4 regions of the Staphylococcus sp. Marseille-Q1834 genome follow, and region 2 is predicted to be linked to each of the others. Evidence: riboswitches for the same ligand, from Rfam matches in the RefSeq annotation. Region 2 holds a riboswitch; each other region holds the start of a gene.

Region 1 (5,523 bases), 950 kb from region 2:
CTGCTTCGAATTTCACGATAACGGGTTGGTCACTTTGGATTGTAGATTTAAATTCGTCTGTTGTTTGAATGCTTTTCATTTATATACGCTCCTTTTAATTAAATGCTAATTATATTATAACGAAATATTTATTTTAATCGAAAAATTAAGCTTAAAAAATATAGAGCGTTTACATAAGTTTTCTGATATATTTAGGTTAAATCAAAATAGGAGGTTACATCTGAATGATTAAATTTTATCAATATTCAAATTGTACGACTTGTAAAAAAGCAGCTAAATTTTTAGAGACACATGGCGTAAGTTACGAGCCGATTGATATTGTGCAACATACACCAACAAAAAAAGAATTTGAAGATATCATCGAAAAAACAGGTGTAGAAATTAATAAATTATTTAATACGCATGGAGCTAAATACAGAGAATTAGGCTTAAAAGATAAATTGAAAGATTTAGCTGATGACGAAAAATTAGAACTATTAGCTTCAGATGGAATGTTAGTTAAACGTCCATTAGCGATTTCAGGTGACAAAATAACTTTAGGATTTAAGGAAGATCAATATAAAGAAACTTGGCTATAACCCTTTTATGAAGTGATAATTTTTCATATTAGTTAAAATAGTTTAATTTTACAAATATTAATTCAATAAATTGTATCAACTTTTAATATTAATAGTTGAATGAAAAGTAACGGTATGGCATCATTAAATTGTAATTAATTTTAGGAGGGGATTTTCGTGGCAGTACCGAGCGAATTAAAATATTCTAAAGAACATGAATGGGTTAAAGTTGAAGGCAATACAGTAACAATTGGTATTACTGAATACGCACAAGGCGAATTAGGTGATATCGTATTCGTTGAATTACCAGACGTTGACGATGAAATCAACGAAGGGGATACTTTTGGTAGCGTAGAATCAGTTAAAACTGTTTCTGAATTATATGCACCAGTATCTGGTAAAATTGTTGAAACTAACGAAGAATTAGAAGATAGCCCTGAGTTCGTAAACGAATCACCATACGAAAAAGCATGGATGGTTAAAGTTGAACTTAGCGATGAAAGTCAATTAGACGAGTTATTAAGTGCTGATCAATATTCTGAAATGATTGGTGAATAATTAACAGGGAACTCCTTGATTTCGTATCATGGAGTTTTTTATTTTATAAAAATTAATTTACTCAAATATTAATACAATAACCCGCACTTAAAATACATATATGTAAGGGTAAGTATATACACGTTAAAATTAAATAATGATAGTTAGTGAGCCTTTCAAAAATAAATCATTCTAAATGTTAAGTCTTAGTAAAATAAGTTTAGAATTTGATTATTCTGTGAAGAAGTTAATGATTGTTTATTATCGACTTAGAAGGTGGATGAGCATGGCAATTTTAAATAAAGTTATTATTGTTGAAGGTAAATCTGATAAGAAGAGAGTACAACAAGTCATCGCTGAACCTGTCAATATTATCTGTACGCATGGTACAATGAGTATCGACAAGATAGATGATATGATCGAATCATTATATGATAAGCAAGTGTATGTACTTGCAGATTCAGATGACGAGGGTGAGAAAATTAGAAAGTGGTTCAAACGATATCTGAGCGAAAGTGAGCACATTTATGTTGATAAAACGTACTGTGAAGTCGCGCGATGTCCTAAAAACTATCTTGCTAATGTTTTGAGCAGATACGGTTTTACTGTTCGAAAGGAGAAGCGTCTCATACCTAATTTAACGACTGAAAGGTTAGTATTAATGAATGAGTAGTACAACAAAAGTAGAAGATATTAGAGAAAACTTCAAAGAAAATAAACATCTTATATTTGGGTATACGCCCATGTGTGGCACATGTAAAATTTCTGAGCGCATGCTAGACATCGCAAATGAGATTTTAAAATTGCCTATTAAAAAGATAGATTTAAATTTTCATCCAGAATTTAGCGAAGAAAATAAAATTATGTCCGTGCCTGTGTTAATGATTATGAGTAAGGATAAGGAACTAGATAGAATCTACGCATTTCAATCTGTACCTTATTTGTTAGAAAAATTAAAATAATGATTGACGAATTTATAGTGCAATGATAGGATATAAATTAATTAAATAGTGCGAAAACTCTTATCAAGAGAGGTGGAGGGATGTGCCCTATGAAGCCCGGCAACCGTCTAGACAATAGAAATGGTGCCAATTCACATAAAGTTTAACACTTTAGAAGATGAGAGAAAGATATTTCAATGCTTTCTCAACTTAACTAAAGTGGGAAAGCATTTTTTAATTACATAAAGTTTTAAGGAGGCACTTAACGTGATTGAATTAAATCAAGTAGTTAAACGCTATCACACAAAGAATAAAGATGTTCTAGCAGTTGATCACGTTGACTTAAAAATAGAATCAGGCTCAATTTTTGGAGTGATTGGATTCTCTGGTGCTGGTAAAAGTACGTTAATTAGAATGTTCAATAATCTAGAGGAACCTACATCAGGGGACATTATTATAGATGGCGACAATATTAACAAACTTTCAAAAGCAGAGTTAAGAAAAAAACGTCAAAAAGTAAGTATGGTATTCCAACATTTTAATCTATTGTGGTCACGAACTGTTTTAAAAAATATTATGTTTCCGCTTGAAATTGCTGGCGTCTCTAAAGAGAAAGCTAAGCAAAAAGCTTTGGAACTTGTTGAGCTTGTAGGCTTAAAAGGTAGAGAAAATGCTTATCCTTCAGAATTATCTGGTGGACAAAAGCAAAGAGTAGGTATCGCACGTGCATTGGCAAATGATCCAGACGTGTTATTGTGCGACGAAGCAACAAGTGCACTTGACCCACAAACTACCGATGAAATTTTAGATTTACTATTAAAAATAAAAGAGAGTCAAAATCTTACGATTGTTATCATCACTCATGAAATGCAAGTAATCAGACGTATTTGTGATGAAGTAGCTGTTATGGAAAATGGACGTGTCATTGAAAAAGGTAGAGTAAGTGAAGTCTTTGAAAATCCTCAACACGAAGTGACAAAACGCTTTGTCAAAGATGATTTAGATGATGACTTTGAAGAGTCAATTAAACATTTAGAACCATTAGATTCAGATGCTTACATTGTGAGACTTAATTTCAATGGCAACAACACTACTGAACCTATCGTGTCTTACATAACTAAAAATTTGAATATTGATATTAATATTCTTGAAGCAAATATTAAAAATACACGTGATGGTTCAATTGGATTTTTAGTTATCCATATTCCACATATTACGCATGAGGCTTTTGAAGAATTTAAAAATGATTTACATAAGCGATATGTCAATGTGGAGGTGATTAAGCATGAATAAATCATATGGTGATATTCTTCATGAAATGGTTACAATGCCTAATGTACAATGGCCAGATGTATGGCAAGCGATTTATGAAACGTTATATATGACTATCGTTTCAACAATCTTCGCGTTTATTCTAGGCTTAATCTTAGGTGTATTACTCTTCCTTTCAGCTAGAAGCAATTCTACTGGGGCAAAAATATTTTATAGCATAGTTTCATTTATTGTTAACTTATTCCGAGCAATTCCATTTATTATCTTAATCTTGTTATTAATTCCATTTACAAGTGTTCTTTTAGGAACAATAAGTGGTCCTACTGGTGCATTACCAGCCTTAATTATTGGTGCAGCACCATTCTACGCAAGATTAGTAGAAATTGCATTTAAGGAAATTGACAAAGGTGTCATCGAAGCGGCTCAATCAATGGGAGCAAACACATGGACAATTATTTGGAAAGTATTACTTCCAGAATCAATGCCAGCACTTGTATCAGGTATTACTGTTACAGCGATTGCTTTAGTTGGTTCAACTGCAATTGCCGGTGTTATTGGTGCAGGCGGTTTAGGTAACTTAGCTTACTTAACTGGTTTCACACGTAGCCAAAATGATGTCATTTTAGTTTCAACAGTCTTCATTTTAATTATTGTATTTATAATTCAATTCATTGGGGATTGGATTGCAAATAAAATTGATAAACGATAAGGGAAAAGAGGTTTGATTTAATGAAAAAACTTTTAAGTTTATTTTTAGTACTTACACTTACTGTTGTATTAGCCGCATGTGGAAATGGCGGAGGGGACAAAGATAAAAAAATCGTAGTTGGTGCTTCACCAGCTCCTCACGCTGAAATCTTAGAAAAAGCAAAACCTTTACTTAAAAAGAAAGGCTATGACTTAGAAATTAAAACAATTAACGACTACACTACACCAAACAAATTATTAGATAAAGGTGAATTAGACGCTAACTATTTCCAACACGTACCTTACTTAAAAACTGAAAGTAAAGAAAAAGGATACAAAATTGAAGATGCTGGTAAAGTTCACTTAGAACCAATGGCTGTATATTCTAAAAAATATAAAAGCTTAAAAGACCTTCCAAAAGGTGCTACAGTATACGTTTCTAACAACCCAGCTGAACAAGGTCGTTTCTTAAAATTCTTCGTTGATGAAGGTTTAATTAAAATCAAAAAAGGTGTTAAAATCGAAGACGCTAAATTCGAAGATATCACTGAAAACAAAAAAGACATTAAATTCAATAACAAACAATCAGCTGAATACTTACCAAAAATTTATCAAAATCAAGATGTAGATGCTGCTATCATCAACTCTAACTATGCAATTGATCAAGGTTTAAACCCTCAAAAAGATTCAATCGTAGTTGAAAAAGCAAACGACAATCCTTATGCTAACTTAATTGCTGTTCAAAAAGGACACAAAGATGATGAAAAAATCAAAGCTTTAGTTGAAGTATTACAGTCTAAAGATATTCGTGATTTCATCAATGATAAATATAAAGGTGCCGTTGTACCTGCTAAATAATATTTGAAATAAGTTAAAGCCCTGTAACCGTTATGGTTCAGGGCTTTTGTTATGTAGAGACTGATGATAATAGTTATTACTTGAATGTTTTTAAAATGTCGAAAGGTATCTATAAAGTAGCGCAACTCCAAAACTACCTGAGCCTGCACTATAATCGAATTTAATTATTTCGATATTTGGGTTTTCTTCTAAAAATCGATTTACTTTTTTATTTAAACCATTTTCTGTCATTGCAGTAAAATGTATAAATCTCATTTTTAACTCAGTCCTTTCTAATATAATATGTACTGTTACCACCTATTATATACAATTTATTAAGATTAAAAAATTCTCAGTAAATGAAGAAAATATGTTTAACATAGAAAAGTACGGGTACATAATAATTAAATAAGACATACAGTCTATCAAGGAGGAATTTCAAATGGCTGAAGATAAATTTGAACAAGCAAAAGGTAATATTAAAGAAACAGTTGGTAACGCAACTGATAATAAAGATTTAGAAAAAGATGGCCAAGGTGACAAAGCTTCTGGCAAAGCAAAAGAAGTTGTTGATAACGTAAAAGAAAAAGCTAACGACTTAATCGACAAAGTTAAAGGCGACGACAATAAATAATTCGTTAAATAACTAGTAAAGCCTAGGTGCTATATGCGTCTAGGCTTTTTTATGTTTT
Region 2 (5,523 bases):
CCGTCGCCTTTGTAGCTTCCGGTTTTTCCGCAAACTTACGCGGGCTTATTTCACCATTAGGTATTGTCTTACCTAAATCATTGTCTAATCCTTTTGGTGCTGACGGAGGCGTGATTGATATTATCGCAGCACTCGTGATTATCATTACAGCGGTTATTTTATCTCGTGGTGTGACAGAAGCAGCACGTGTGGAAAATGTTTTAGTTATTTTAAAAGTATTTGCAATTGTTTTATTCGTTATCGTTGGTTTAACAGCTATCCATGCTTCAAACTATGTCCCATTTATTCCTGAACATAAAGTGACAGAAAACGGTGACTTCGGTGGATGGCAAGGTATTTATGCTGGGGTTTCAATGATCTTCTTAGCATATATCGGATTTGACTCAATCGCTGCAAACTCTGCAGAAGCAATCAATCCAGAGAAAACAATGCCTCGTGGTATCCTAGGTTCTTTAGCAGTTGCGGTAGTATTATTCGTAGCCGTAGCATTAGTATTAGTAGGTATGTTCCACTATTCTAGATACGCTGGTAACGCTGAACCTGTAGGTTGGGCATTACGTCAAAGTGGACACGTTATTATCGCTGAAGTTATCCAAGCGATTTCAGTTATTGGTATGTTTACTGCCTTAATCGGTATGATGTTAGCTGGTTCACGTTTACTTTATTCATTTGGACGTGACGGCTTATTACCACCTTGGTTATCAAAATTAAATCACAATCATTTACCAAACAGAGCACTTTTAATCTTAACAATTATTGGTGTATTAATTGGTTCAATGTTCCCATTCGCATTCTTAGCACAATTAATTTCAGCAGGTACATTAGTAGCATTCATGTTCGTATCACTTGCAATGTATAGCCTAAGAAAACGCGAAGGTAAAGACTTACCAGTACCAGCATTTAAAGTACCAGGTTTCCCAGTATTACCGGTTATCACATTTATTCTTGTTGTACTTGTATTCTGGGGCTTAAGCTTCGATGCTAAACTTTATACTTTAATTTGGTTCCTTGTAGGTATAGTGATTTACACATTCTATGGTGTAAGACACTCTAAGAAAAATGAAGAGAAAGATTACGTAGTACCTAAAGATTAATATCATTTTAAAACGGTAGGCATTTCGCCTACCGTTATTTATATATAAAAGCCTATCTCTAAATTTGAGATAGGCTTTTGTACTGTCTTAGGGCCACTTACCAGCCTTGACCTTCGATACTATAATTATCTAATTGTCCTTCTTCCAATGCTTGTAGTGCTGCTTCAATTACATCTAAAGCATGGTCAAGTTGTTCGTACGTAATAACTAATGGCGGTTGGAAACGTAGTACATTCCCTGCTACTGCGATAATCACGACACCATGGTCAAAACAGTAATTGCAGATTTTCAATGCTTCTTCAGAGGCTCTTGTCTTCGCTTGTTTATCTGACACAATGTCGATGCCAATCGATAAACCAATGCCTCGTTCATCGCCTACGTAATGATATTTCTCTACCCATTGATTCATGCGCTGACGTACGTGGTGTCCCTTTTCAGAAGCAGCAGTTAGTAAATCATCTTCTTCAATCATCCCTATTGTAGCTAAAGCCGCTTCGCAACTTACCGGATTTGCACCGGTTGTAAACAAGTGAGCTGGAGCTTCAAGACTTTCGATGATTTCTTTGCGTCCCACAATAGCTGACATTGGTAAACCGCCAGCCAATGACTTACCAAACGTAATTAAATCCGGTGTAAAGTTGAAATGATCGACAGAACTCCAAGTTCCTGTACGACCAAGACCTTGTTGAATATCGTCTACCACTAGTAAAATACCATGTTCGTGACATAAAGCTTCAAGTGCTTCGAAATAACCTTCTACCGGTTCTAATAAACCACCATCACCTTGAATCGTTTCAACAACGATACAAGCCACTTCTTCAGCCGGCACATACTTCGCAAACATTTCTTTAAGTGGCGCAAGGTATTCTTCGATGGTATTCGCATGAGGTTGTTCATACATCCCTCTATATTTATCTGGAAAAGGAATATGGTAAAAGCCATTAAGCAATGGTCCATAGTGTTTACGCATATTCAAACTAATCGCTGACATAGAGAGTGAGCCAAACGTTGACCCATGATACGCATTTGTAAAGCTAATGATATAGGGGCGTCCTGTGTACGCGCGTGCAAATTTAATAATTCCATCATTTGCATCTGAGCCGCTTAATCCAAATGTGACACGCTTCTCATAATCCCCTGGCGCAATCTCACACAATTTTTTAGATAACTTAACGGCTGGTTCATGGTACATGTTAGCAGGCGTATAATGAATAAACTTATCTACCTGTTTCTTAATCGCATCAGTAACGCGTTTCGGTGCATGCCCTACATTTTGAGAACTGGCACTTGAAAGTAAATCAATGTACGCTTTCCCATCCACATCAACTAATGTTGCCCCGTATCCATGATCAATCGCTAACGGGTAATATTTTATTCTCCCAGATGTTGCAAAATATCGTCCGTCTTCTTTAATTAATTCCTCTGCCTTACTCATGATTACTCATCCTCCCATAACGTGCCTTCCCTTATACATTTATTTTTTGAAAAGTTTTGGCCCTCGCAATAAACTTCATTTAATAATAGTAATCAATATCTTACTAATAATTATCAGATTTGTAAATATTTTCTGAATATTTAAAATATAAAAAGTTTTGAAGAGAGTGGAGATAATGAATATAAATGACTCAACAGCTTTCTTTAAGACAAGACCTTAGATACCAAGTTCGACTAAACTTTCTTGTGGTAAATTTATATTCGAATAGATAAATAATTAGCATTAATTCTCGAAAGAATTGTACAACCAATCAATAAATGCATTCAAAAAATGACCCACAAAGCAGTAGCTTTGAGAGTCATTTCTATAAATAATTATTTGCTATCATATGGAATTACATCGTCTCCATATTCTTTTTTAATATAATCTTTTATTTCTTTCGATTGCATTACTTTTAACAATTCTTGGAACTTTTTATCTTTTTTATGCCCTTCTTGTACAGCAATAATATTAGCAAACGGAGATGATTTACCTTCCATAACAATCGCGTCTTTAGATGGTTTCAAACCATTATCGATGGCATAGTTAGAATTCATAATCACTGCTGCTCCTTCGCCATTTTTGTATGTCTTAGGTAAAAATTCAGCACCTTGCTGATGATTAAATTTTAAATTCTTTTTATTTTCAGCAATATCTTCAAACTTTGCATCTTCAATTTTGACACCTTTTTTCAACTTAATGAGACCTTCGTCTACAAAGAATGATAAAAATCGTCCTTCTTCCGCTGGGTTATTTGAAACATAAATCGTTGAACCTTCAGGAATATCTTTCAGTTTTTTGTATTTTTTACTGTATACACCCATAGGTGTTGTAAATACTTTACCTAATTCTTCTATTTTATATCCATGACTTTTCCTTTCAGCTTTTAAATAAGGCACATGTTGGAAGAAATTCGCATCTACATCACCTTTATCTAATAATTTATTTGGCACTTTATAATCATTTACTTCTTTAACTTCTAAATCATAACCTTTTTTCTTTAATTGTTCTTTTGCTTTCTTCAACACATCTCCATGTGGTGCAGGTGAAGCAGCAACCGTGATTTTTTTATTATCCTCTTTATCTTTGCCACATCCTGCTAATACAATAACTAAAACTAAAATACTTATCACACTTAACCATTTTTTCATGTATATCGACACCTCTTTTTTAATAATGATTCAATTACACCTCAACTCTTAAATAGTTAGAAGACATAAAAAAATACTTTCTATTATTTAAGAGAAAGTATCGATACACTTTCTCTCATCTCTTAAAGTATTGTTTACTTTATGTGAATTAGCACCATTTCGTTAAACGACGGTTGCTGGGCTTCTTAGGGCACATCCCTCCACCACTCTTGATAAGAGTTAATAAGTCTTATTGAATTGTTATCATATTAGCATTGGATAGCATTTAGGTCAATATTTTTCTAAACATTCTAAATTTTTAAAATGTGTGATTTACTTTGCCATAGGGAATAGCTTGGTAAACACATTTGAAGGATGGATGATTATGGTACGGTATGGCTACCACTTTCTTAGTGCATTGCTTATTAGCGTTTTATTATTACTGATCATGTTTATTATGGATGTATTAGTACAGTCGACTCATTTAACTTTATTGCTAATTAATATAGATTTTCTTGCAGATCCTAGCAAAACACCATTAATTCTTGAATTATTGATTCATGTATTCATCGGTTTTATCATTTATATTATTTTCTTAGCGATTTATCATATTTCTAAACCGTTTTATAGAATCAGTTATTTCTTATTATTGATTGTTTTTGCAGTATTATATCCCCTATTAATTGTTATGGCTCAACGCTCATTTTTCCACTTTAGTTGGGGTGAATATGGATTATGGATGATTGCGCACTTGATTTTTACAGTTTTAATGGCTTGTGCAATTCCTTACTTTTCAAAAAAGAGCTTCTAAAAAGTCATTTGAAAATCTTAAAAAAATCTTTACTATCATTAACTAATATTTACAAACTATCATTTCTTTAAATTAGATTAAAAATTCAATATTGTTTATTTTAAACCCCTATTCAATTGTTATTTCAATGCTACACTAAAGCTGTAATTGATAATAAATGAAATGGGGTTTTCATTGTGAAGAAGGTCTCTTTAATTGCATCAACTGTTTTAACAAGTACAGTATTGCTATCTGTAGCAAATCCAGCACATGCATCTGCTGCAGAAGTTGTAACGCAAGATAATGCCCAACAAGTTGCAACTACGGCGATGTCAAACAGTGGAGGCAACCCTAATTTACAAAACTTCAAAAAAGCAGTAGATAAAGGCGATTACTTTGAAATCGTTAGTCAAAATAAATTAAATGCTGGTAATGGTGTTTACAGAGTTTATAAGAATGGTGAAGTTGACTATAAAAATGATAAATATAGTCAATTTAGTAGACTTCAAGATGAGGAAACACATGCAGAACATGGTATAGCTAAAGCAGCTGAAGTAGAACCTCAACATAAAAAAGCACCGAAAGTCGCTTCAGTAGATTGTGCACGCGAGCTCAACGCGTATTATGTGGGAAATGTAGATTCTTCAGAAGTACCTTCTGTAAAACAAATCAAAGCACATAAATCAAAGCAGCATGCCTCAGATAAATCTTTACCTCAAACAGGTGAAGCGCAACATGAACCAACAAGTCAAATATTCGGTGGCTTATTCCTTTTATTAGGAAGCGCCTTTATGATTAATAGAAGAAATAAAAAAGCGTCATAATATAAAAAGTTACGCCTTTCAACCTATAGTGTTGAAAGGCGTAATTTTATTATTATTGATTATCTTGATTGTTTTGTTTGTCTTTGTTGTTATCTTGGCTATTTTTATTATCAGAACCTTTATTATTATCGTTTGATTCTTGTTCTACACCTTCAGGATCTTGATCTTTCGCATTACCTTTTTCAGGGTTATAGTTAGCGCCTTCAGTGTA
Region 3 (5,523 bases), 400 kb from region 2:
AAGCCTTTAAGTTGTGTCGCTGCATTCGTTAAGTGACCACCGCCACCTAATGCTTCCATCGTTAATTGAACATTGATAGAGCCTAATGAACGTGCAGAGATACCAATTAAATCATCTTCACGTTTCGCCACAACATATGAAGCTTCAATACCTTCTAAACTTAACAACTCATCCGCAGCTTGTGCAACTGTAACGGGATGATAAATTTTTTCGTCAGAACCATGGGCAATCGCAATACCGTTATCTTGAACTTCAACCGTTCTAATCAATTCTGAACGATTAATATACGTATCAACATCATCTTTTAAGAAGTGTTGCGTCAAGATAGTATCTGCGCCGTGAGCACGTAAATAACTTGCCGCATCAAATGTTCTTGAACCCGTACGCAATGTAAAGTTACGTGTATCTACGATGATACCTGCGTACATTACTGTAGATTCTAAACGTGTTAAGCGTTGTTCAGTTGGTTGATATTCAAGTAACTCAGTCACAAGTTCTGCAGTCGAACTTGCGTATGGTTCCATATATACCAATAATGGGTTTGAAATAAAGCTTTCGCCACGTCTATGGTGGTCAATAACCACTTTACGGTTTGCTTTATTTAGAATATTTTCATCTAAAACCATTTCAGGTTTATGCGTATCTACGACTACAATCGTGGTTTTAGATGTCATCATATCCCAAGCCTCATCAGACGTTACGAAACGTTCTTTCAACTCGGGTTTCTTATCGATTTCATCCATCACACGACGTAACGTTGGATCGATATCTTCTTCATTTAATACAACGTAGGCTTCTAAATTATTCATTAGTGCGAAACGAGAAACACCAATTGCGGCACCAATCGCATCTAAGTCAGGACGTTTATGCCCCATAATAATCACTTTATCGCCTTCAGTTAAGATATCTTTTAATGCATGAGAGATAACACGCGCTCTTACACGAGTACGTTTTTCCATCGGGTCAGTCTTACCGCCGTAGAAACGCACGTTACCATTCATATTCTTAATAGCGACTTGGTCCCCACCACGTCCTAATGCTAAATCAAGACCTGATTGAGATAGTTCACCAAGATCGATTAAGTTCTCAGTGCCTTCCCCTACCCCAATACTTAGTGTTAATTGAGCGCGGTAACCGACACTCTTTTCACGTAACTGACTGAGAATTTCAAAGTTAGATTCTTCAATTTCAGCTAAAATCTTTTGATTTAAGTAAGCAACAAATTGATCTGAATTATAACGTTTGAAATAGATATTATACTCAGAAGCCCAACGACTAATGACACGCGTCACCATTGAGTTAATCTCAGAACGTTGTGTATCGTTCATATTTTGCGTGATTTCATCGTAGTTATCTAGGAAAAGCGTTGCAATAATTGGTTTCGATTCTTCGTACAATTCATTTGTATGTACTTGTTCAGTAATATCGAAGAAGTATAAACAATTCTCTTCTTCAGAATGACGTACATGATAATGATATTGACCATGTTCGATTTCAATTTCTTGAACCTTTTCAAGTTGCTTTAAAATGTTAGGAAACACTTCATTAACTGGTTCTGAAATGACATTTGTTTCTAAGTGTTCAGACATGTATTGGTTAATCCATTCAATATGATTGTCCTCATCAAGAACAACCAAACCAATCGGCATACGCTTAATTGCTTTATTACTTCCTGCCGACACATGACCACTCAAGTTATCCACATAATTATCCATTTTTAATAAGGCTTGTCTTACTAAGACGATACTGATAATAATCATGACTGCTAAGATTGCAGCCGCAATCGTTGCGACTAATGGCTTAAAAATAAACCATACGACAACAAGTGCTATCGCAGTAAGTACCATTAAAATGTAAGGTATCATTAATGCCTTTTTAGTGGATTGACGGTTCATTGTTCCACCTCTATTCGCTTTTTAAAGTCATTTTTTAATCATTCGTTTTAAATTAATTCCTAAATCAAGTACCCCAAGTAATGAAACAATATGTGTAAATGGCGTTATAATTGTCCCCACGACCATTAATAATATTGAAACACCGTCTGGCATACGTCTTGCTTTACCAAAGAAATGAATCAAGCTCAATCCTTGGATATACATCAATAATGATAACACAACTTCGAAATTTAACACGATACTTTGGAAAATACTTGGTTCAGTTGCCACCATGACACATAGCAATACAACCATATATATCCATAGTAATGAACGATTCATTTGCCAAGCAAATAGCGGTTTAAAAATAGGTGTTGCTACTTTAAATTTACGAAGAATTGGAAATGTAATAATTAGATTAATTAAAACAAAAATAAAGATTAAAATGATGATAAAACTTGGAAGTTGAACTGACATTTGTCGGAAGCCTTCTTCTAAAATCGTTTTATAATCTGATTCCACGCCTGCGGTTACAATCGCTTCATGCATTGTATCTTTAAATGGTTTAATTAGTGTTGAGGCACTTGGAATTTTTTTAAATACTTGTAATAACATCATTGCGACTAAAGTAAATATACTTAAATAAGCTGTGGCTATATATAAGATACGTTCTTTAGAAGCACGTTCTTTTAATAATTGGCCAATTACGAAACTAAATAATAAAACTAAAATCATGGCACTTAATACGAACGTATTACCTAATAAAGTGGTTAAGATTACGGTTACTAAAGCTCCAATTCCAAACGATGGTATCGATTTGTTCCATAGAATCACACCGGGAATGGTAGCGAATAGACATAATATTAAACCAAGAACTGGTAATACATACGTTACTAAAGCAACAACCACAAGTGCTAACGTTCCTAGAATGGTTGCTTTAGGATGTACTTTTGAAAACACATTCGCCACTCCTATACTTTTTTGACTATAACCTCTATTTTAACCTCTATGGAAGATTAAAACAAATAGCGCGAATGCTTCTTATTAGAAGTCTTTCCCATTATTTACGTTTGAAATGAGTGACCTTTAAGAAATGATAGAGTTTTGGCGCCCAGTCATTAAAGTTTAATAGGAAACCATCATGGCCGACATTATCTGGCACAAAGAAGTGACGATGATATTTAAACCGCTCCCCTACTGCTCTTACTTGATCATCTGGATAGAGTAAATCGTCTGTAAAGCCCATTGTTAAGACTTTCGTATCTAAAGACTGCAACACTTCATCTACATCATCACGACCTCGATCTAAATTATGACTATCTAATACATTTAACATAGTTAAATAACATGTTAAATCGTAGCTTTCTTTAAATTTGTCGCCTTGGTAGCGTTGATAAGTAACCACCTCATCTGGCGTAAAACGTTGATCGTAACTTTTAGAGGAGCGATAAGTAAGAAAGCCAAGTTGGCGTGCGATACTCAAACCTTCTTTGCCACCTAACTGAATGGCTTCACGTGCAATTTCATTAAAGGCACGACTATATGACGATGTTTTGTCCGTAGCAGCTAAGATGACTGCTTTATCTATTTGAAATTGGTTGTTATAGAGCAATTCCATCGCTTGCATACCACCAAGACTGCCCCCGATTAAGATATTAATTCTATCGAAGCCGAGTGCCTGAATGCCCTTTTCAATAGCTTTAACTATATCTCTTAGGGTTAATTGCTTTGGAAAATGTGGGTCCGTTAATGGCGAACTTGAACCGAATGGGCTACCAATTACGTTAAATGTAAGAAATTGGTAATCATAGATGGGCATGTAGCCACCATCAATGATTTCACGCCACCATCCTGGATGTTCATCTGTGCCATAGGTTAAATGATTACCTGTAAGGGCATGACAAACCACGACAAGTGGTTGACCTGAATAGCCTACATGTTCGTATCGTAACTGCAAATTCTCAATGGTTTCTCCTGATTCTGTCGTAAAAGATCCTAGGTTCAAAGTATCTACGGTATAATTTGTCATGCGATTACCTCCTTTAAAATAAAAACCGCTTCCTACTCTTGTTAGAAGAAGTAAGAAGCGGTTGTGCTTTAATACTTATCATTCGAGTAGTGTCTCGTTGGTTTTAGCACCGTACGTGAAGTTGCCGGTTGCTGAAGCTTCTTTGGGCCAAGTCCCTCTGCTTCTCATAATAAGGTTTCATGTTATTTTATTTATTTACACGTTAACTTTAGTTTGAATTTATTTTATCTGATTGTCGGTATAACTTCAATCGTCAGCTATTTGGGACTGCCTTTTAAAAGAAGAAACGTATCCCGGCAATAAGTGCGATGCCGACGAGTATAGTTATAGTCAGACTGCGTGTAACGAGTGCAATGATGACGGTTGGAATGGTTACGATGATATACGGGATGTTAAGTGTGTAACCTTGAACGCCTTCTTGTTGCACGATGATACCGTCTAGGATGAGTGCTGTGAACAATGTGATTGGGATGAATGATAACCATTTAATGACGGTTTCTGAGAGTTGTATTCGTGAAATCATCAAGAATGGTAGGATTCGAATAATTATGGTTACGAGTCCACATAAGACGATTAGGATAAACATATGCCAAGATGTTGTCATCGGTCCATCACCACCCCTAGTGTTGCTGCAAAGATGGATGCGATAAGGATAGCCACGTATGATGGCATGAACCAGCTTAAAATGAGCATCATCACAATGACACATGCGATTAATACGAGATATATTTTAATCTTTGAGCCTCTAATAGTTTCAAATTGTGCCATTGCCAGGAAAATGAACATGGCCGTGATGGCGAAGTCTAGCCCAAACATTTCTGGGTTAGAAATGTATTTACCGAATACGGCACCTGCTATGCTTGCGAGTGCCCAAAACGTATAGGCTGTGAGATTTAGACCGTGTAACCAGCGATCGTTAATCTTTTCCCCTTTTAAGTGAGGCGTAATGGCTACACCAAATGTTTCATCAGTAAGAATGGAAGACATGGCTAAACGATTCCAAAAGCCGTAATCTTTGTAGTTTGGTGCGAGTGTCATTGATAAGAGAAAGAAACGTGAATTTACAATTAATGTCGTTAAGACAATTGCAGACATAGGTGTACCTGTAATTACAAGTGCGCAAATAATAAATTGTGCTGCGCCTGCGTAAACGAGTAAGCATAGCAACAGAATTTCTAAAACACTAAAATGTTGGGAAGCCGTCACGATTCCAAATGACAATCCAATTCCGATATATCCTAATAATGTAGGAATACATTCTTTAACCCCTTGTTTAAATGTCACATGTGACGTCATCTAAGTACCCCCTTTGTTTAAATTTTGTATTAAAGAAAAAATGAATCTATAAGTAATTAAACTTAGTCTAATACACGCCCTGAATAGTAGCAATAGTCTTAGACGTAGGGTTGTGTGAAGTTAGACTGAAAGATGTGTTAAAACGTTGATATTAAGACATTTTAAAATGTCAGAATTTTAGAGAATCAAAGTAGAGTTACCTCTATAAGAGTGGTCTTATTTGATATATTTTACTGCGCTACTTTAGCAAGAAAAAGCAGTTTGTAGATGTAAAAAGGAGCGGGACAGAAATTAAAATAATTTCGTTGTCCCGCCCTGGCAAGG
Region 4 (5,523 bases), on a different contig from region 2:
AGAATTTTTTAAACATAGGAACCCTCCAGCATTGATTGATTATTAAACAGTTTAACACATTCAAAGGAGTAGTGAGGAACGTGGAGTTTGTAGATAAAGATAATAGACGTGTCACAATGCAGTTTAAAACCAATAATGATGAACCGAATGGTAATCACGTTTTAGCTATTCCCATTTTCAGAAAACAGCTATTATTTACGCAACATAAACAAAGAGGTATTGAATTTCCTGGTGGTAAAGTTGAACAAGGAGAATCTAGTCAACAAGCGATTGAGAGGGAGTTGTTCGAAGAAACAGGTGCAATTGCTGATGATATAAATTATATTGCTCAATATCAAGTGCATACTAATGATGGCTCTAAGTTTGCTAAAGATGTTTATGTCATTGATGTCAAAGAGATTCAAAATAAAAATGACTACTTAGAAACTAAGGGTCCAGAGCTATTTAAGCGTATTGATGATATTTCTGAAGCGTATCAAAGTTATTTAATTCAAGATGACGCTATTCTCAAATGTTTGGAGAGGGTGATTGAGCTTGGGTATTATAGCTACTAAAAAAATGCCGATTGAATCACACACGCACCGTTTTGAAGAGATAACGTATGAGGTTAATCATCTTAAAGTCAAAGCCTTACAAATGACGCCTTACAATGAGCATGTAGAACGTATAGTGATATATCTACGTGGAGGCAAGGGGCAAGTTGGACGTGTACGTGCTGCGAGATTGATGCAGTTTGCGAATTTAAATACATTAGTTGTAGGACCATATTATAGAGGAAGTAATGGTAGTGAAGGTCGAGATGAATTTTGTCGTGCAGATTTAAACGACGTGACAGAACTCGTGCACATTTTAAAAAAGAAATATCCAAAGGCTTATGTACATATGATTGGATTCTCAAGAGGGGGACTTCAAGGGTTGCTAACTTTCCAAGATTATCCAGTTGATAGTTATATTGCATGGGGTGGCGTCTCTGATGTGCGATTAATGTATGAAGAACGAGTAGATTTGCGTGGCATGTTGAGACGGATGGTTGGTCATCCGAAGAAAGATAAAGACGAGTATGAGAAACGTGATGCACTCAAATCAATTGATAGTACGAGCCCACCAATATTGATTGTACATGGAGGCAAAGATTGGCAGGTTGGCATTCATCAAGGTTATTACTTGGAAGAACAGTTGCAGAAAAAGGAGGCTCTGTACGATACATTCTATCAATTAGAAGAAGGTCATGTGCCACGCCCTAAAGCAATGAAAGAAGCGTTGAATTATATTCATGATTGGATGAAAAAAATTGAAGAACAAAAAGAAAATGCCCAGTCTCACTGATACATCATCAAGATGTCAGTGGAGTGGGCATTTTCCTATTTAATAATTATTTATTGAATCCGCCAGTTTCAGCAATTTCTTTAACTTCCGGACCGAATTTTTTGAAGTTATCTTCAAAGCGTTTAATTAAATCATCAGCTTGAGCACGATATTTATCTGAATCGCTCCATGCGTTGATTGGATTTAAGATTGTTTTAGGTACGTCTTCCATTTCAGTAGGAATGCTTAAGCCGAATTTTTCATCTTTAATGAATTCAGCATTTTTTAATTTACCAGTAATAGCTTGGTCAACCATGTAGCGTGTATAGTGTAAGCTAATACGACGTCCTACACCGTATTTACCGCCAGTCCATCCTGTGTTTACTAAATAAACATCTACATCATGCTCATCGATTAATTTACCTAATAAATTAGCATATTTAATAGGGTTTAATGGTAAGAATGGTGCACCGAAGCATGTTGAGAATGATGGTTCAGGTTCTGTTACACCGCGTTCTGTACCAGCTAGTTTAGAAGTGAAACCACTTAAGAAATGATACATTGCTTGTGATTTAGATAATTTAGCAATTGGAGGAAGTACTCCGAATGCATCTGCAGTTAAGAAGATAATCGTATTAGGATGTGCTGCTTTTGAAGGTAACACAATATTATCGATATGGTGAATAGGGTAAGCTGCACGTGTATTTTCAGTATTAGTGTTATCGTCGAAATCTACACGACCGCGTTCATCAACTACAGTATTTTCTAGAATTGTACCATATTCAATAGCATTGAAGATTTGAGGTTCTTTTTCTTTTGAAAGGTTAATTGCTTTAGCATAGCATCCACCTTCAATATTGAAGACACCATTTTTATTCCAACCATGTTCATCATCACCGATTAATTTACGGTCAGGTGCAGCAGATAACGTTGTTTTACCAGTTCCTGATAAACCGAAGAATAAAGCTACATCGCCTTTGTCACCTACGTTTGCAGAGCAGTGCATACTCATAATGTCTTGCATTGGTAATAAGTAGTTCATTACTGAGAAGATTCCTTTTTTCATTTCCCCAGCGTATTCAGTACCACCGATTAAAATTGTTTTATGTTTGAATGAAATAATAACAAATGTTTCTGACTTAGTGCCATCTACTTCTGGATCTGCTTTGAAATGAGGTGCTGAAACAATTGTGAAGTTTGGCTTAATATTTTTAGCTTCTTCAACTGATTCAGGTCTAATAAACATGTTTTGTGCAAATAGGTTATGCCATGCTAATTCATTGATAACCGTTAGTTTAAGTTGAGTATCTTTGTCGCTTCCAGCATAGCCGTTGAAAACGTAAAGTTCATCTTTTTTTTCAAGATAGTCTAAAACTTTATTATAGAGATTTAAGAAGGTTTCTTCATCAATAGGTTGGTTAATATCTCCCCAGTGGATATTATCTTTATAAGAAGGTTCAGTTACGATGAATTTATCTTTAGGAGAACGTCCAGTATATTTACCTGTACTTGCATTGATTGCTCCTAGTTCAGTTAATTCGCCCTCGTTATTATCTAAAATCTTGTTGTAAAGTTGTGTAGTAGAAAGTTGAAACAGTGAGCTTTCTTTCTCTAACAAATGTTTAATTTTAGGTGTTTCGCTGTATGTATCTACTGACATACCCAATCCCTCCAGCATCAATTTATTGAAATATTTCGTGTAAGCCTTTACATTAAATTAGTATAACATATTGCCTTATTTATTCCACCTGGAAAAGACAAAAACTTTTAAAAATCGAAATTGACATTGATGAGGGGATTCGGTAGTATAGTTAGTAACGGATTCTCTTATCCTGAGTGGTGGAGGGACATGGACCCAATGAAACCCAGCAACCTCTTTTTAACAAAAGAAAGGTGCCAAACCGTTTGCAGACATATATGGTCTGAACGATAAGAGCGAATGGACGTTTAAGAGCCTTCTCTCTATCTTTTATAGTGAAGAGGGCTCTTTTATTTTGAGCTCACAATTTGAAAGAGAATTTTCGTAAATTTAAATAATAAAAGGAGCAAAACATGACTTATAATAAACGTTTATTTACTTCAGAATCAGTGACTGAAGGCCACCCTGATAAGATCGCTGACCAAGTTTCTGATGCCATTTTAGACGAAATCTTAAAAGATGATCCAAATGCACGTGTCGCTTGTGAAACGACAGTGACAACAGGTATGGCTTTAATTGCAGGAGAAATTTCAACTTCTACATATGTAGATATCCCTAAAGTTGTACGCGAAACAATTAAAAATATTGGTTATACACGCGCAAAATATGGTTATGATTATCAAACAATGGCAGTATTAACTGCAATTGATGAACAATCTCCAGACATTGCACAAGGTGTAGATAAAGCATTAGAGTACCGTGAAGATATTTCAGAAGAAGAAATTGAAGCAACTGGTGCAGGAGACCAAGGTTTAATGTTTGGTTACGCTACAAATGAAACTGAAACATATATGCCTTTACCAATCTTCTTATCTCATCAACTTGCTAAACGTCTATCAGATGTACGTAAGGATGGTATTTTAGATTACTTACGTCCTGACGGTAAAGTTCAAGTAACTGTAGAATATGATGAAGATGACAAACCTAAACGTATCGATACAATCGTTGTATCATCTCAACATGCTGATGATATTGAATTAGAACAAATTCAAAGTGATATTAAAGAACATGTCATTTATCCTACGGTACCAGAAGGCTTAATTGATGACGAAACTAAATTCTTTATTAATCCAACAGGTCGTTTCGTAATCGGTGGACCTCAAGGTGACGCTGGTTTAACAGGACGTAAAATTATCGTAGATACGTACGGTGGTTATGCGCGTCATGGTGGCGGTTGCTTTAGTGGTAAGGACCCAACTAAAGTAGACCGTTCAGCAGCATATGCAGCAAGATATGTAGCTAAAAATATTGTCGCAGCTGAGTTAGCTGATCAATGTGAAGTTCAATTAGCTTACGCAATTGGTGTAGCTGAACCAGTTTCGATTTCTATTGATACATTTAATACTGGTAAAGTATCAGAAGCACAATTAGTTGAAGCGGTTAGAGCACACTTTGACTTAAGACCAGCGGGCATTATTAAAATGTTAGACTTAAAACAACCAATTTATAAACAAACAGCAGCTTATGGTCACTTTGGACGTACTGATGTCCTATTACCATGGGAGAAATTAGACAAAGTTAATGTCTTAAAAGATGCTGTACAAGCATAATTACCTCTATACAAAATTTGATGTTTTATATCGAAATTATTAATCATTTCTATTATAATTAGGACTATTGATAGTAAAGAAGTAAGCTTGTCGATAAAGTAATTTTAAGTATAATGACTGAAAGAAATTGTCTACAGTCTGAAGGAGCGTTGTTTTAATGAATTCATTTGGACCAATAGAAATTGGTTTAATTGCAGCAATTGTTGTAGCAATCATTTGTTTAATATTATTCTTAGTTACCTTGAAAAGTAAAAATAATATCAAACAGAATACGAAAGAAGAATACAGTCTTAAAGAAAAGCAAATGCTTGAGTCGCATGAAGAGGCTTTAGAAAAAGAGCGTATCGAAAACAAGAAACAAGTTACTCGACAAAAAGAAGATTTCGATGCCACAATTAGCGGAAAAAATCGTGAAATTGATGCTTTAAAACTTTTCTCTAAAAATACAAGTGAATATGTAACGGACATGCGATTAATTGGTATTCGTGACCGATTAGTGAATGAGAAGCGTATTCGACGTGATGATATGCATATTATGGCGAATATCTTTTTACCAAGTAATGAGTTTAATGATATTCAACGCATTAGTCATTTAGTATTAACACGTACTGGTCTTTATATTATTGACTCTCAATTGTTAAAAGGGCATGTTTACAATGGTATTAGTGGTAATCAATTCCAAGAGTTACCTATGATGGAACAAGTGTTTAACACACTTGATTTAGATCCGAAATCACCTCAAACATTGGTGTTAGATCAGAATGATGACAAATCTTCTTTATCATTTGTAAATTACTCAGACCAGCTTGAAGCAATTGAAAAGTTAGCGACTGATTTACAAACACAATTAGGTACGAAATATACGCCAACGTCTATTATGTATTTCAATCCTAAACATGATGGAGATGTAACGATTTCAAATTATGCACAAAGTTCAAGTGTTAAAGTTTTAGTAGGTCCTGAACAATT

The links. A riboswitch is a leader RNA that binds a small molecule or an ion and turns the genes downstream of it on or off. The one in region 2 is predicted to bind S-adenosylmethionine.
Region 1: linked by a shared signal. The riboswitch ahead of LIX58_RS01570 (methionine ABC transporter ATP-binding protein) and the one ahead of LIX58_RS06155 (MetQ/NlpA family ABC transporter substrate-binding protein) in region 2 are both predicted to bind S-adenosylmethionine.
Region 3: linked by a shared signal. The riboswitch ahead of metX (homoserine O-acetyltransferase MetX) and the one ahead of LIX58_RS06155 (MetQ/NlpA family ABC transporter substrate-binding protein) in region 2 are both predicted to bind S-adenosylmethionine.
Region 4: linked by a shared signal. The riboswitch ahead of metK (methionine adenosyltransferase) and the one ahead of LIX58_RS06155 (MetQ/NlpA family ABC transporter substrate-binding protein) in region 2 are both predicted to bind S-adenosylmethionine.

Annotation. Positions count from the first base shown of each region.
Region 1 covers NZ_CAKASN010000001.1:299,746-305,268, reverse strand. The annotation lists gene LIX58_RS01595 (thioredoxin family protein) at 1-79, opposite strand, end outside; gene LIX58_RS01590 (arsenate reductase family protein) at 225-578, shown strand; gene gcvH (glycine cleavage system protein GcvH) at 735-1,115, shown strand; gene LIX58_RS01580 (toprim domain-containing protein) at 1,381-1,767, shown strand; gene LIX58_RS01575 (thioredoxin family protein) at 1,760-2,056, shown strand; SAM riboswitch class I at 2,114-2,220, shown strand; gene LIX58_RS01570 (methionine ABC transporter ATP-binding protein) at 2,303-3,328, shown strand; gene LIX58_RS01565 (methionine ABC transporter permease) at 3,321-4,016, shown strand; gene LIX58_RS01560 (MetQ/NlpA family ABC transporter substrate-binding protein) at 4,037-4,852, shown strand; gene LIX58_RS01555 (CsbD family protein) at 5,274-5,465, shown strand.
Region 2 covers NZ_CAKASN010000001.1:1,249,614-1,255,136, reverse strand. The annotation lists gene LIX58_RS06165 (APC family permease) at 1-1,094, shown strand, start outside; gene LIX58_RS06160 (aspartate aminotransferase family protein) at 1,192-2,529, opposite strand; gene LIX58_RS06155 (MetQ/NlpA family ABC transporter substrate-binding protein) at 2,904-3,719, opposite strand; SAM riboswitch class I at 3,832-3,938, opposite strand; gene LIX58_RS06150 (hypothetical protein) at 4,084-4,509, shown strand; gene LIX58_RS06145 (LPXTG cell wall anchor domain-containing protein) at 4,686-5,312, shown strand; gene LIX58_RS06140 (putative glycoside hydrolase) at 5,365-5,523, opposite strand, start outside.
Region 3 covers NZ_CAKASN010000001.1:845,912-851,434, reverse strand. The annotation lists gene LIX58_RS04270 (DHH family phosphoesterase) at 1-1,895, opposite strand, end outside; gene LIX58_RS04265 (YybS family protein) at 1,923-2,849, opposite strand; gene metX (homoserine O-acetyltransferase MetX) at 2,935-3,903, opposite strand; SAM riboswitch class I at 3,976-4,079, opposite strand; gene LIX58_RS04255 (AzlD domain-containing protein) at 4,178-4,507, opposite strand; gene LIX58_RS04250 (AzlC family ABC transporter permease) at 4,504-5,199, opposite strand.
Region 4 covers NZ_CAKASN010000002.1:576,906-582,428, reverse strand. The annotation lists gene yidD (membrane protein insertion efficiency factor YidD) at 1-16, opposite strand, end outside; gene ytkD (RNA deprotection pyrophosphohydrolase) at 81-554, shown strand; gene LIX58_RS11935 (alpha/beta hydrolase family protein) at 559-1,326, shown strand; gene pckA (phosphoenolpyruvate carboxykinase (ATP)) at 1,373-2,965, opposite strand; SAM riboswitch class I at 3,130-3,241, shown strand; gene metK (methionine adenosyltransferase) at 3,358-4,554, shown strand; gene LIX58_RS11920 (NERD domain-containing protein) at 4,712-5,523, shown strand, end outside.